2 regions of the uncultured Oceanicoccus sp. genome follow, and region 1 is predicted to be linked to the other one. Evidence: predicted binding sites of a transcription regulator. Region 1 holds the regulator's gene; the other holds the start of a gene.

What was found. Region 1 encodes LexA, which represses DNA repair genes until DNA is damaged. Its sites were predicted from a motif close to ACTGTNTNTANANACAGT; they were not measured.
Region 2: umuD (translesion error-prone DNA polymerase V autoproteolytic subunit) is a predicted target of LexA. The motif match lies at 6,223-6,240, and genes of this name have one in related genera.

The regions. Positions count from the first base shown of each region.
Region 1 is NZ_CAXAHB010000090.1:275-5,516, forward strand. Features, by position in the region: gene AACP44_RS08175 (metal-dependent hydrolase) at 1-582, shown strand, start outside; gene AACP44_RS08180 (acyl-CoA dehydrogenase) at 653-2,452, shown strand; gene AACP44_RS08185 (hypothetical protein) at 2,462-2,701, opposite strand; gene lexA (transcriptional repressor LexA) at 2,851-3,459, opposite strand; gene AACP44_RS08195 (enoyl-CoA hydratase-related protein) at 3,698-4,528, opposite strand; partial or broken gene AACP44_RS08200 (hypothetical protein) at 4,708-5,242, shown strand, end outside.
Region 2 is NZ_CAXAHB010000019.1:741-9,125, reverse strand. Features, by position in the region: gene lpxK (tetraacyldisaccharide 4'-kinase) at 1-714, shown strand, start outside; gene kdsB (3-deoxy-manno-octulosonate cytidylyltransferase) at 711-1,478, shown strand; gene AACP44_RS03505 (low molecular weight protein-tyrosine-phosphatase) at 1,481-1,960, shown strand; gene murB (UDP-N-acetylmuramate dehydrogenase) at 1,966-2,985, shown strand; gene AACP44_RS03495 (alpha-ketoglutarate-dependent dioxygenase AlkB) at 2,996-3,598, shown strand; gene uvrC (excinuclease ABC subunit UvrC) at 3,685-5,508, shown strand; gene pgsA (CDP-diacylglycerol--glycerol-3-phosphate 3-phosphatidyltransferase) at 5,551-6,129, shown strand; gene umuD (translesion error-prone DNA polymerase V autoproteolytic subunit) at 6,256-6,651, shown strand; gene AACP44_RS03475 (Y-family DNA polymerase) at 6,635-7,888, shown strand; gene AACP44_RS03470 (hypothetical protein) at 8,004-8,385, shown strand, end outside.

The DNA of each region.
Region 1 (5,242 bases):
GAAGCGGTGCATTTACGTGAGCATCAACGCTATAACGAATTACTCTGTGCCCAGCGTGGTTATGATCTTGAAAAACTTATTGGCCCTATGCGGCGACGTATGCAGTGGGTGGAAAAAAATGTACCGGCGCGCCAACGTTTGGCGGGTACTGTGGCAGTAGAATATATGACAGCGGTCATGGCGGAAAAAGTATTGGGTGAGGCCGATATTTTTGCCGTTGCGCATCCAGCCATGGCCGAGCTATGGCGCTGGCATGCTGCCGAGGAAATGGAACACAAAGCGGTGGCTTTTGATGTTTATCGCGCCATCGGTGGCACTGAAAAAATGCGTCGTGCCGCTATGCGTCGCAGTACCTTTTTTCTGATTTGGGATATTTTGCATGGCGTGCGCCATATGCTGAAGTGTGATGGAAAGTTATGGAGTCCCAAAGTCTGGTTCTCTGGTCTTGCATTTTTGTTTGGTAAACGCGGCGTATTGCGTGGCACCTTAAAACTTTATCGCGATTTTTTCCGTAAGGATTTTCATCCCTGGCAGCATGATAACCAGCAGTTGTTGGAGCGCTGGTCATTGCAGCAGCAATAGTAGAAAGCGCCCGTTATCGTGCGGTATATTTTTAAATCAGCATTAAATTAATCACCGAGAGAGACGCATTATGTCAATGATTGTAAATCGCCGAGATCTGGACTTTATGTTTTATGAAGCGCTGGATTTAGATAATTTGCTGAAGTCTGAACGCTACTCTGACTATGATCGTGAATCGTTAGACGCGATGTTTGATCTATGTCAGAGCATCGCTGAGGAAGAGTTTTTGCCCTGCGCGGGCAAGCTGGATGCCAATGAACCACAGTTTATCGATGGTGCAGTGGAGACTATTCCTGAGGTTAAGCAAGCAATTAATGCCTTTAAAGAGGCGGGGTTAGCCACCTCTGGCTACGACGCCGATATCGGTGGTATGCAGTTACCCTGGATGGTCGATCAGGCCTTAAATGGTATGTTTGTCTGTGCCAATAACCCGATCAATATTTATCTGTTTCTAACCCAAGGTGTTGCCAATATGCTCAATGCTTGCGGTTCATCTGCACTGAAAGAGCAGTATTTAGGCCCGTTGGTGGCCGGCGATTGGTTTGGCACCATGTGTCTATCTGAGCCGCAGGCGGGCTCATCCCTTGCGGATATTCGCACCAAGGCGGAACCTCTGGGCGATGGTAGTTACAAGCTTACTGGCACCAAAATGTGGATATCTGGCGGGGAGCAGGATCTTAGCGATAATATTATTCATATGGTGCTAGCCAAGGTCCCCGGTGGTCCTGCGGGCGTTAGGGGAATCTCTCTGTTCCTGGTACCGAAAATGCGGGTTAATGCCGATGGTAGTCTTGGTGAACACAATAATATCGCACTGGCGGGGCTTAATCATAAGATGGGCTGTCGTGGGGCGACCAACACCTTATTAAACTTTGGTGAGGGTGGCGACTGTATCGGCTATCTCGTAGGTAATGAAAATGACGGTCTGGCCAATATGTTTCATATGATGAATGAAGCGCGGATTTCGGTCGGTCTGTCAGCAGTGATGACAGCATTGGGTGGCTACCTTTATTCGCTGGATTATGCGCGCAATCGCCCGCAGGGACGGCCATTGAATAATAAGAACCCAGATTTGCCGCAGGTGATGATCTCCGAACACGCCGATATCAAACGCATGCTGATGGCACAAAAAGCATTTGTCGAAGGTGCACAAATGCTAATGTATTACAGCTCACAAATTATCGATCAACAAAAAATCTCGCAGGATCAGCAACAGAATCAACGTATGAGTTTATTGCTGGATTTGCTTACACCGATCTGTAAATCTTGGCCATCGGAGTATTGCTTAGAAGCCAATAAGCTTGCCATACAGGTATTGGGTGGTTACGGCTATACCCGCGAATATCCAGTGGAGCGACTCTATCGCGATAACCGACTCAACCATATCCATGAGGGGACTTGGGGTATTCAGGGTCTGGATATCTTGGGGCGTAAGGTACAAATGCATAAGGGTGCTGCCGTGGCTATTTTGCGTGAGGAGATACTGGCGACAATTGATGCCGCAGCCACTTACCCTCAGTTGTCAGACTATTGTCAGCAACTAACAGCAACCTTTGATCAAATTGAACAGACCATCGCCGCAGTGGTAGATTGTGACGATAAAGCACTGGCGCTGGCCAATGCCACCATTTTTCTCGATGCCATGGGGCATGGGGTGATTGCGTGGATGTGGCTAAAACAGGCGATTGCCGCTTGTGCAGGTTTAGATAATGGCGATGCCGGTGATAAGAATTTTTATACCGGAAAGCTAGCCGCGACTAAATTCTTTTTTGCTTATGAACTACCCAAGGCTCGAACCAGCTTAGCGGTGGTGGCCGATTTGGATAGCACTTGCTATGACCTCACAGCGGAGCAATTTCTAGGTCAATGATAAAGATATTTACTTAGTAGGCTCAACGCCACTGATAGAGACTGGAGACCCAAATTGTTGCAGACCAATGTGTTTGGCGAAGTGATTGAGGATAGTTTCCATAGAATCCCCTGTCTGTTTATTTGTGCTTGATTGAGACAAGGCGGCTCCTGCAAGTTGTTTTGCAATTTCCGAAGCATTAGGTTCTCTCAGTGTTTTGGCCGCTAGTGAAGCAATATCTTTTGAAGTTTGTTTACTGTTTTTACCCATACGAATCCCTCCGAGTGTAAGTTAATTATCCATCAGTTTTGCAGCGGGGAAGATTAAGCCTAAATAAATGCTGCAGATATAGAATAACAATGATCAGGCCTAATTTCCTGTATGAATTTTTGACCTATTCATTGCTGTTGATTTTCTAGCTATTGTTTTCTGACCACGCCTACACTTAGCCCTTCAATGTCAAAGTCCTGATAACGCAGGTCAACTTCAATCGGTTGATAATCCTGATTTTCCGGTAGTAATTGTATTTGATGCTTGCTGCGAGTTTTTCTCAAGCGTTTTACTGTCACTTCATCATCAATTCGGGCCACCACGATCTCACCGTTTTGTACGTCTTTGGTTTTGTGGACCGCTAGCAAATCACCCTCAAAAATACCAATATCAATCATACTATCGCCTCGTACCCGCAAAAAATAATCAGCATGGGGGCTGAAAAATGAGGGTGGCATTTGGCAGTAATCTTCAATATGTTCCTGTGCGGTAATTGGGTTGCCGGCAGCCACCTGACCCACGATAGGGATGCCGCTCTCGTCATCATTTTCTGGAATACGAATACCGCGTGAAGCGCCGGCAATCATTTCGATAGCGCCTTTACGGGCAAGCGCTTTAAGGTGTTCTTCAGCTGCATTAGCGGATTTGAAACCCAACTCACGCGCGATATCTGCGCGGGTAGGGGGGAAGCCGGTGTCTTCAATATGACTTTTTATGACATTGAGCACTTCATTTTGTCGTTGTGTCAGTTTGGTCATAACGCTGCTCCTTTTTTTTCAATCGATTGATTGATGTTGTCTTGCTTGCATGTAGACAGTAGTACGGCCACATTGGTAGCTGGACGGCCTACCAGTATGGTTTTATATACAGTATCTGTGATTATATACAGTAAATCTTATTGTGCAAGCTTTTGTAATAATCAGTCCAGCAGCTTTAACCAGAAAGCAAGATAATCAAAATAGGGAGGTGGAGAGGTAGTGAATGGCTAGTGAATAGCTAGTCACTATCGTCAAGTTTAAGTGGTGGGAATTTTGCGGCACGTTTTTCTGTAATGGCGGCAAGACCCTCTTTTAAGTTTTCACCAGCAAAGCTCGCCAACATCAAATCCATCGCATTATTCTGCGCTACATCTAAACTATTCATCCAATCTTGATGTAGTTGTCGCTTAATAATCGCCATAGAGTAGGGTGAACAACTGTCAGCAAGGTCGGCAATATACCGTTTAGCTTCGTTGATTAATTCTGACTGTTCACAAATGCGATTGATCATGCCCATATCTTTGGCTTCTTCAGCATAGACGCGGCGACTAGATAGCAGCATATCCATAGCATGAGTGTTGCCAATCATACGTGGCAGTAACCAGCTACTACCCCATTCGGCAATTAAGCCTCGCTGGGCGAAAGCGGTCATAAAAAAAGATTCGGGTGTAGCAAAGCGTAAATCACAAAATAGTGCAATGGGGATACCCATGCCAATACAGGGGCCATGAATGGCAGCAATCACTGGTTTGCGAATAGAAGCGATATAGGAGTAGGTTTGACGATAGCTGGTGCCAATAGTCTTGTCGCCTGGCATGGCTGAGCCAGCATGATCATTGAGATCAGTTGAAGAGACGCCGTCGAGCAAACTTAGATCTGCCCCAGAACAAAAGGCGCGGCCAGCACCAGTAAAAATAATTCCTACAACATTGGTGTCTTGCTCTGCAGTAGCAAAGGCTCTGCGAATCTCATCGCCCATAGAGAGTGTCCATGCGTTTAGTTGTTCTGGGCGGTTTAAGGTGATGGTGGCACAAGGGCCATCGATTTCGAAGCGGATTTCTTTGTACATAACACCAACTGTTTTTTTCGATATTAATTGAGTTTAATTAGTAATAATTTAATTTACGTTATTACAAACAATTTTCAAAGTCTTATTTGATCTATGCAAGGCTGTATTATGATTTGGATTAAATGATACCATGTAAATGTTTAACGGATTAAATATCGAAATATAAAAAGGATTTAATTATGTTTAGACCTCACTTTGTCCTTGCTTGCCTTGTCCCTGTTACCTTTTATGCTGAAGCTGCCTTGTATGACCGTGGTAATGGCTTGATTTACGATAGTGTCTTGAATATTACCTGGTTGCAGGATGCTAATTATGCAAAAACTTCTCAGTACGATAATGAGGGTGACCTGAGCTGGCCCGAGGCCAAAGCTTGGGCCGGCGGTTTAGAATACGGTGGTTATGATGACTGGCGGCTGCCTTCAGCTAGGTTGGTCAATCCTGCTAATCCTTGTTATGACTATGATGGCAGTTGTGATAGTGGATTTAACAACACGATCAGTGAATTAGGCCATATGTTCTATAACAACCTTGAAAATCCTGGTTACGTAGACATTGATGGTTTTTATCAGCCAAGTGGTTTAGAGAATTGGCATTTTCTTGATGCTGATGATGGTAGTAGCGTCAGCTTTTCTAATTTTACGTCTAATCATTGGGTTTATTGGTTTGAAGAAGAGTTTGCGCCAAATACTAAAATGGCTTGGGTGTTTGATACCC
Region 2 (8,385 bases), on a different contig from region 1:
GCATCGAGTTCACCCCTGCATAGCGGTGATGAGCCGCTATTCATTGCGCAGAACACCGCCGCGCCCGTTGTGATTGGTGCCAATAGACAACAAGCGATCGCAATGCTGCTAACCGATAATGATTGCGATGTAGTGATTAGTGACGACGGACTACAGCACTATGCATTGAAAAGAGCGATTGAAATCGCAGTAGTCGATGCCAAGCGCGGTTTTGGTAATAACTGGTTACTGCCAACAGGACCACTAAGGGAGTGTGTCAGTCGTCTATCGCAGGTTGATTATATTATTGGCAATGGTGAGGGCGTATTGCAACTGCCCAGCGCAATACCGTTTTATCCCATGCAATTGCAAGCACAAGCGCTCCAATCGATTGATACTAACGCTGTGGTCGCGATAGATAAATGGCCTTATGGCAAACGGGTTCACGCAGTGGCCGGCATTGGTCATCCTGAACGTTTTTTTACTAGCTTGCGCCAGCTAGGTTTTGATCCGGTTGAACATGCCTTTGCCGATCACTACAACTTTAGCCATGATGATTTTCAATTTTCTGAACCTTTGCCGATTATTATGACAGCCAAGGATGCGGTCAAATTAGGCAATATGCAGCCTCCTGAAAATAGCTGGGTATTACCCGTAGAGGCTGCGATAGAACAGTCATTTTTTGATAGTATAGTGAAACAAATTCAATCACTGCCATCGAGACAGCCGTCATGAGTTTTAGCATAGTTATACCTGCTCGCTATGGGTCAAGTCGGCTGCCGGGAAAACCGCTGGCCGATATTGCTGGCAAACCCATGGTGCAACATGTTTATCAACAGGCCACGCAAAGCGCTGCCGAGCGCGTTATTATTGCTACCGACGATCAGCGTATTGAATCCGTTGCACAAGGTTTTGGTGCCGAAGTGGTGATGACTTCAAAAGATCATGAGTCGGGCACTGATCGGCTGCAGCAAGTGGTTAGCCAACTTAAACTTGATAATCAGCATATCGTGGTTAATGTGCAAGGTGATGAGCCATTAATCCCTGCCAGTGTTATCAATCAGGTCGCCATGCAGTTACAGCATAACCCACAGGCTGGTATTGCAACGCTGGTAGAAAACATTACTGATAGTGATGAAGTCTTTAACCCCAATGTTGTTAAAGTCACTATGGATACTAACGGCAGGGCCTTGTATTTTTCCCGTGCGCCAATCCCTTGGAGTCGCGATACTTTTACCAGTAACGATGGCCAGCTACCGCTAGGAGTCAATTACTATCGCCATATCGGCATCTATGCCTACCGCGTTGCATTGTTACATCAATTTGTTCAATGGCCAGCCAGCTCACTAGAGCGCACTGAAAAACTGGAGCAACTTCGGGCCTTAGAGAACGGCGTCACTATCATGGCCAGCGAAGCTTGTGAGACTATTCCCGCAGGTGTTGATACCGAGCAGGACCTAGAGGCGGTTCGTGCTCTGTTGACTCAAGATAAAGCCTAACAGTGGACGTTAGTGTTCTTTTTGTTTGTCTTGGCAATATCTGTCGCTCACCGACCGCACACGGGGTATTTGCACAGCTAGTGGCTGATCATCAGCTAAACCATCGTATTGACACTGACTCCTGCGGTACGGCAGCATGGCATAGCGGCAAACCACCGGATAGTCGATCAGTCGCCGCGGCGGCAAAACGTGGTTATGATTTAACACCACTGCGCGCCAGACAAGTTAGCCGTAGTGACTTTGACCAATTTGATTATATACTGGCTATGGATCAAGCCAACCTGACCGATTTGCAAGCCTTGTGTCCATCTAACTATTCGGGTGAGTTGGGTTTGTTTTTAAGCTATGGCGACAGCGAACTATTAGCGGTTCCCGATCCTTATTATGGCGATGATAATGGTTTTGAAGCAGTGCTGGATTTAGTGGAGCAGGCCAGTCAGGGCTTGTTAGCGCATATCCAGCAGCATGCAAAACTCCGGTAATGTCAATGACCTTACAAATACGGCAAAACGCTTCCTTACAGGCTTTGAATACGCTAGGCATCAATGCCAGTGCCAGATTTTTGGCCTTGATCGATCAGCCTTCTGATGTCACCAGTGCCCTTGAGTTAGCCAAATATAACCATTGGCCTGTTGTTTTTATTGGCGGCGGTAGCAATCTGGTATTGACCCAGGATATTGACGGCTTGGCTATGTATTGCCGATTAAGAGGCATCAGTACCAAGCAGCAGGGCGATGATGTTTTAGTTACCGCACAGGCCGGAGAGAACTGGCACGATCTGGTGCAATATTGTTTGCGGCATCATTATTATGGTCTGGAAAACCTCTCGTTAATTCCCGGCACAGTCGGTGCCGCACCGATTCAAAATATTGGCGCCTATGGCGTTGAGTTAGAACAAATTTTCGAGTCGCTTTATGGCTGGGATCTTGATCGACAGGAGTGGCGTCATTTATCGGCCGAAGAATGCCAGTTCTCCTATCGTAATAGTGTATTTAAACAGCAGTTAAAACATCGCTTTTTTATTACCTCAGTGACCTTGCGCCTGTCGCTAATCGACAACCCTAATATCAGCTATGGCGCTTTGCAGCAGTATTTTCAAGCGGCAGAAATTGCCTCTCCCACAGCACAACAAGTGTCCAGCGCGGTAATGGCTATCCGCCAAAGCAAATTACCTGACCCTGCCGTATTGGCCAATGTCGGCAGTTTTTTTAAAAACCCGATAATCAGTCAACAGCAACAACAGCAACTGTTAACCAGCTACCCCGATATGGTGTGTTATCCGCAGCCAGATGGCCAAATAAAAGTTGCTGCCGGTTGGTTATTGGAAAACGCTGGCTGGAAAGGGAAAAAAATGGGGCCGGTAGGCATGCATGAGCAACAGGCACTGGTATTGATTAATGATCAGCAGGGTGATGGTCAGGCAGTGCTTGCATTGGCAGAAGCCGTTCAGCAATCTATTGCAGAACGCTTTGCTATTCATCTAGAAATAGAACCGCAAATTTATTGAGGTCAGCGCTGTGCAAGCCGGTTTATTTTCTTCTATACCCCAAGTGCTTGATTTGCCGCAGGCTGATATTAGTTATTACCAAAACTTTATCGCCGATCACTCGGTGATTTATCACCAGCTACTTAATGATTTGCAATGGCGGCAGGATACCCTTCGAATGTATGGCAAGTCGGTATTGATTCCCAGAATGAACGCTTGGTATGGTGATAAAGGTGCCGCCTATACCTATTCAGGTTTAAACATGTCACCAATTCCATGGACAGATAGTTTACTCGCTCTGAAGCAACAGGTAGAACAACAGCTTAATACCCGTTTTAATAGTGTTTTGGCCAATTATTATCGCGATGGTGCTGACAGTGTCGCTTGGCATAGTGATGATGAAGCGGAGCTAGGGCATCAGCCGATTATTGCTTCGTTAAGTTTTGGTGCTACTAGACGTTTTTCTCTACGCCAACGGCAGCAACAGACAACACCGGTACATATTGATTTAGAGGGCGGTTCGTTATTGGTTATGGCCGGATCAACACAGCAATACTGGCATCACCAAATACCTAAAACCGCCAAGCCTGTAGCGGGGCGTATTAACTTAACTTTTCGTAGAGTAACCTCTTGACCGATAAAGCGACTAACACCTCAGCTGATAACAAGCTATCTGAGAACCCATCATCTAACAACCAGTCATCTGAGAACAGGGCTCCGGTGTTTGATCATGCGTCGTTTTTAAAAACACTCACCACTAAGCCCGGCATTTACCAGATGTATGATGCCGATGGTGAGATTCTCTATACCGGTAAAGCCAAAAACCTGAAAAACCGCTTATCCAGTTACTTTCGCCAGCAAGGTTTAGCGGTTAAAACCGCAGCGCTAGTGTCAAAAATAGCCGCTATTGAAGTCACCATTACCCATACAGAAACGGAAGCCCTGCTGCTGGAACATAATCTGATTAAGCAGCAACGCCCCCCCTATAATATTTTATTGCGCGATGATAAATCGTTTCCCTATATTTATTTATCATCGCAACATGAGTTTCCCCGTATTGCTGTACACCGCGGTGCAAAAAAACGCCAAGGCCGTTATTTTGGTCCTTATCCAAATACCTACGCAGTCAAAGAAAGCCTCAATCTTTTACAGAAAGTTTTTAAAGTGCGCCAGTGTGAAGATAGCTTTTATAATCATCGTTCGCGTCCTTGCCTGCAATACCAAATCAATCGCTGCAGCGCACCCTGTGTTAATAAAGTTGCCGCGGATGACTATGCAGAGTCTGTTCGCCATACCGTGATGTTTTTAGAAGGAAAAAACAAACACCTCATTACCGCGTTGGCCAATAAAATGGAAGCTGCTTCCACCGCGTTGGAATTTGAACAGGCCATGGAGTATCGCGACAACATTCAATATTTGCAGCAGGTGCAAGCCAGTCAATATATTGAAGGGGAGTCTGGTGATATTGATATTGCGGCCTGTGATTATCGGGCGGGGGTTGTTTGTATCCAGCTACTCTTTGTGCGCGGTGGACGAGTGCTGGGTAGCAAAAGTTATTTTCCTAAAGTGCATTTGGATGAGCAACAACCACAAATCCTTGAAGCTTTTTTATCGCAATATTATCTAGCCAATGGCGCCGGTGCGGATAATATGCCCCGAGAAATTATAGTCAGCCATGAGTTTGATGGTGCCGATGCCTTAGCTAAAGCTTTGTCTACTGCTTCTGGACGCAAAATCTCCATCAGCAATCGAGTGCGCAGTAATCGCGCCAAATGGCTAAAACTGGCGAGTGAAACAGCACAGCAAAATTTAACCGGTCATCTTGCCAACAAACAAACCCTTTACCAACGTTTTGAAGCCTTGCAGCAAGCCCTTAAGTTACCGCAGATGCCACAGCGACTTGAGTGTTTTGATATTAGCCATAGCAGTGGAGAAGCGACAGTGGCTTCCTGTGTGGTGTTTGATACTAACGGCCCATTAAAATCCGACTACCGTCGTTTTAATATCGAAGCGATCACCGCCGGCGATGACTATGGCGCGATGCGCCAAGCACTGGGTCGACGCTATACCCGGATTAAATCCGGAGAAGCTACAATGCCGGATATTCTCTTTATTGATGGTGGCAAAGGGCAGGTGACGCAAGCCTTATCGATACTTCAAGAACTACAAATTACCGATCTACTAGTTGTCGGTGTGGCCAAAGGCACCACCCGCAAAGCGGGTTTTGAAGTACTTTATCGCGCCGATACCCATGAAGAATTTATTATGCCCGCCGATTCCTCGGCTTTGCATTTAGTGCAGCATATTCGCGATGAGTCACACCGTTTTGCTATTACCGGCCATAAACAGCGCCGCGATAAAAAGCGTCGCGAGTCACCCTTACAAGGAATTCCCGGTGTTGGTCCCAAACGGCGAAGGGAATTACTGCGTCACTTTGGCGGCTGGCAAGAAGTGAAGGCGGCCAGCGTAGAAGATTTAGCCAATATATCCGGAATCAGCGAAAAGTTGGCCAGAGATATAGTGGCAGCCCTGCATAATAGGTAGAATGGCAAACATCTTGTGTTGATACTGATTACTTAAAAATAAATGAATATACCTAACGCGCTTACCCTGTTTAGAATTGCTCTTATACCGGTTTTTGTCCTTGTCTTTTATCTTCCCTATCACTGGAGCTTTATCGCTTCGGCGGTGATCTTTGCGCTGGCCGGTATTACTGACTGGCTGGATGGCTATTTGGCTCGCAAACTCAACCAGTCCACACCTTTTGGCGCCTTCTTAGACCCTGTAGCCGATAAACTGATGGTGGCGATCGCGCTGGTATTATTGGTAGAGCGATTTGGCAGCTGGTGGTTTACCATTCCTGCGATGGTGATTATTGGCCGTGAAATCGTTATCTCGGCTTTGCGCGAGTGGATGGCTGAACTGGGTAAACGTACCAGCGTAGCGGTCTCTTATATCGGCAAAGTAAAAACCACCTTCCAGATTTTAGCGATTATCGTGCTGTTAGCGGTAGCCCCGCAGCATAGCGGTTTGTTGCTAGATAGTGATTTGCTACTCAATGGTGGCCTGATATTGCTATATATATCCGCGCTACTGACACTATGGTCGATGCTAGTTTATATCCGCGCCGCCTGGCCAACCTTTGATATCAACAGTGATAAATAGCTCTATTATCGAGATAAGCTATTAGCTCAAGCAATCGCTAACCAGCAAAAAACCTAGATTAAAGAACAACTTATCATCAAGATATGTTGACATACTGTACATACATACAGTATAAATACCGATCTTATGAAAGTGCTTCTTATTCCCAAATACAGTCATTCCGTCTCTGCAGGCTTTCCCAGCCCTGCAGATGATTTTATCGATGAAGAGATTGACCTGCTTAACAAACTGATAGAGCAGCCCAGCTCAACTTTTTTGGCCCGAGTGGTGGGCATGTCGCAAATCAATGTCGGCCTGTTTCCCGGTGATCTATTAATTGTTGAACGCCATATAGAACCCAAAAATGGCAGCCTAGTGATTGCAGCCCTTGATGGTGAACTGACTTGCAAAACCATCGATACCGAACGGCAATTATTACTCCCCGCCAATGATGCGATGCAACCGATTGCGATAGGCAATAGTGAGCTAGTGATTGAAGGGGTAGTACGACGCTGGATACGCTGCCATGTTCCTCTTAGCTGATTGCCAAACCTGCTTTGCTTGCTGTGAACAGATTTACCGCCCGGATTTACGCGGTAAACCGGTTGTGGTGCTAAGCAATAACGATGGCTGTGTGGTGGCTCGCAATCGTGAAGCCAAAGCGCTGGGCATTCCTGATCTAGAGCCCTTCCATAAAATTCGGCATGTATTAGAGCAGCAGGGCGTCACCATCTTTTCCTCTAACTATGAACTGTATGGTGATATCAGCCATCGCGTAATGACCACCTTGAGCCGCTTTTCCCCGGAGATAGAAGTTTATTCGATTGATGAAATGTTTTTAGATGTTGCCGGGCTCAATCAAGACCTTAAAGCCTACGGCGAAATCATTAAACAGACCGTATGGCGCGAAGTCAGAATGCCGGTAGAAATCGGTATAGCACCCAGCAAAACCCTGACCAAAATAGCCGCTCATGCCGCCAAAAAAATTCCCAAACTCAATGGTGTCTGTGTTCTCGACCAAGCTTATAAATGGCAGTGGCTACAGCAGCGCTTGCCGGTAAAAAAAGTATGGGGCATAGGTTCGCGCTTTGCTCAGCGGCTAAATGCATTGGGCATTAATAGCGCCTATGATTTAGCAAATGCTGACCCCAAACAACTACGCAAGCAGTTTAATATCAATATTGAGCGCACCATCAATGAGCTTAATGGCATTGCCTGTTATTCACTGGATCAGCAGCCGGCCGCTAAACAACAGATTTTCTGCACCCGTTCCTTTGGTGACAAAATCACTGCATTGCAACCGCTAGAACATGCCGTTAGTGGTTATGCGGCCAGAGCGGCTGAAAAACTCAGAGCACAAAACCACAGCGTAAAAACGCTACAGGTTTTTATCAATACCTCGCCTTATGAGCCGGATTATTACAGCCGTAGCCGCACCCTAAAACTGCCGTTTGCTACCGACGATAGCCGTTTTATTATCCATTATGCGCGCAGGGCCGTTAGGGATATTTTTCAACCGCAGCGGCGTTATCTAAAAGCCGGGGTAGGGCTGATTGAACTACAGGATAAAACCTTTCAGCAGAATGACTTATTTCACCCCGGACAGCCCTTAAAATCCGAACACCTGATGGCAGCACTGGATAGCATCAACCGGCGCTATGGCCGAGGTTCAGTTTATATCGGTGCCGAAGGTTCAAAACAGCGCTGGAAAATGCGCCAACAGTACTTATCCCCAGCCTATACCACTCGCTGGTCCGATATTCCGCAAATTAAGTGCTGAGATTAAATTAACTATTGCAAATGATAATGATTATCATTTATAGTTTATTCAACTCAATTATAGTTGAACTCAATGTACTTAAGCTCAAGAGAGAGAAAGGGAGAGGGAGAGGGTAGTGACGATTAAATTTCTATGCGACAAACATCGAGCAATGCTGAACGACCATCCTGTTCAAGCGATTAACGTCTGGCAGGATAGCTTTGATCAAGGCAGCGCACTCTATGACCAAAGAGAGTGGCAGCAAGCCATAGCCTTTCTGGGCAGCGCCTACGAGACAGCTTGCATTATTATGACCAGTGAAGTGCTTGATCGTAGCAGTGCCTGTGAATTAGTCAGCACCTCAGCCGTATTATTGGCCAACACCTGCGTTATGCTAGGTCATGAGGCCGACAGTAGAAAGATATATAGCCTGGCTATCGATCAACTTGAGCAGCAAACCGCCCACAGCATGCAAGAGCGAATAAGTATCAATCAATATATTGCCCATCTGTATAGAA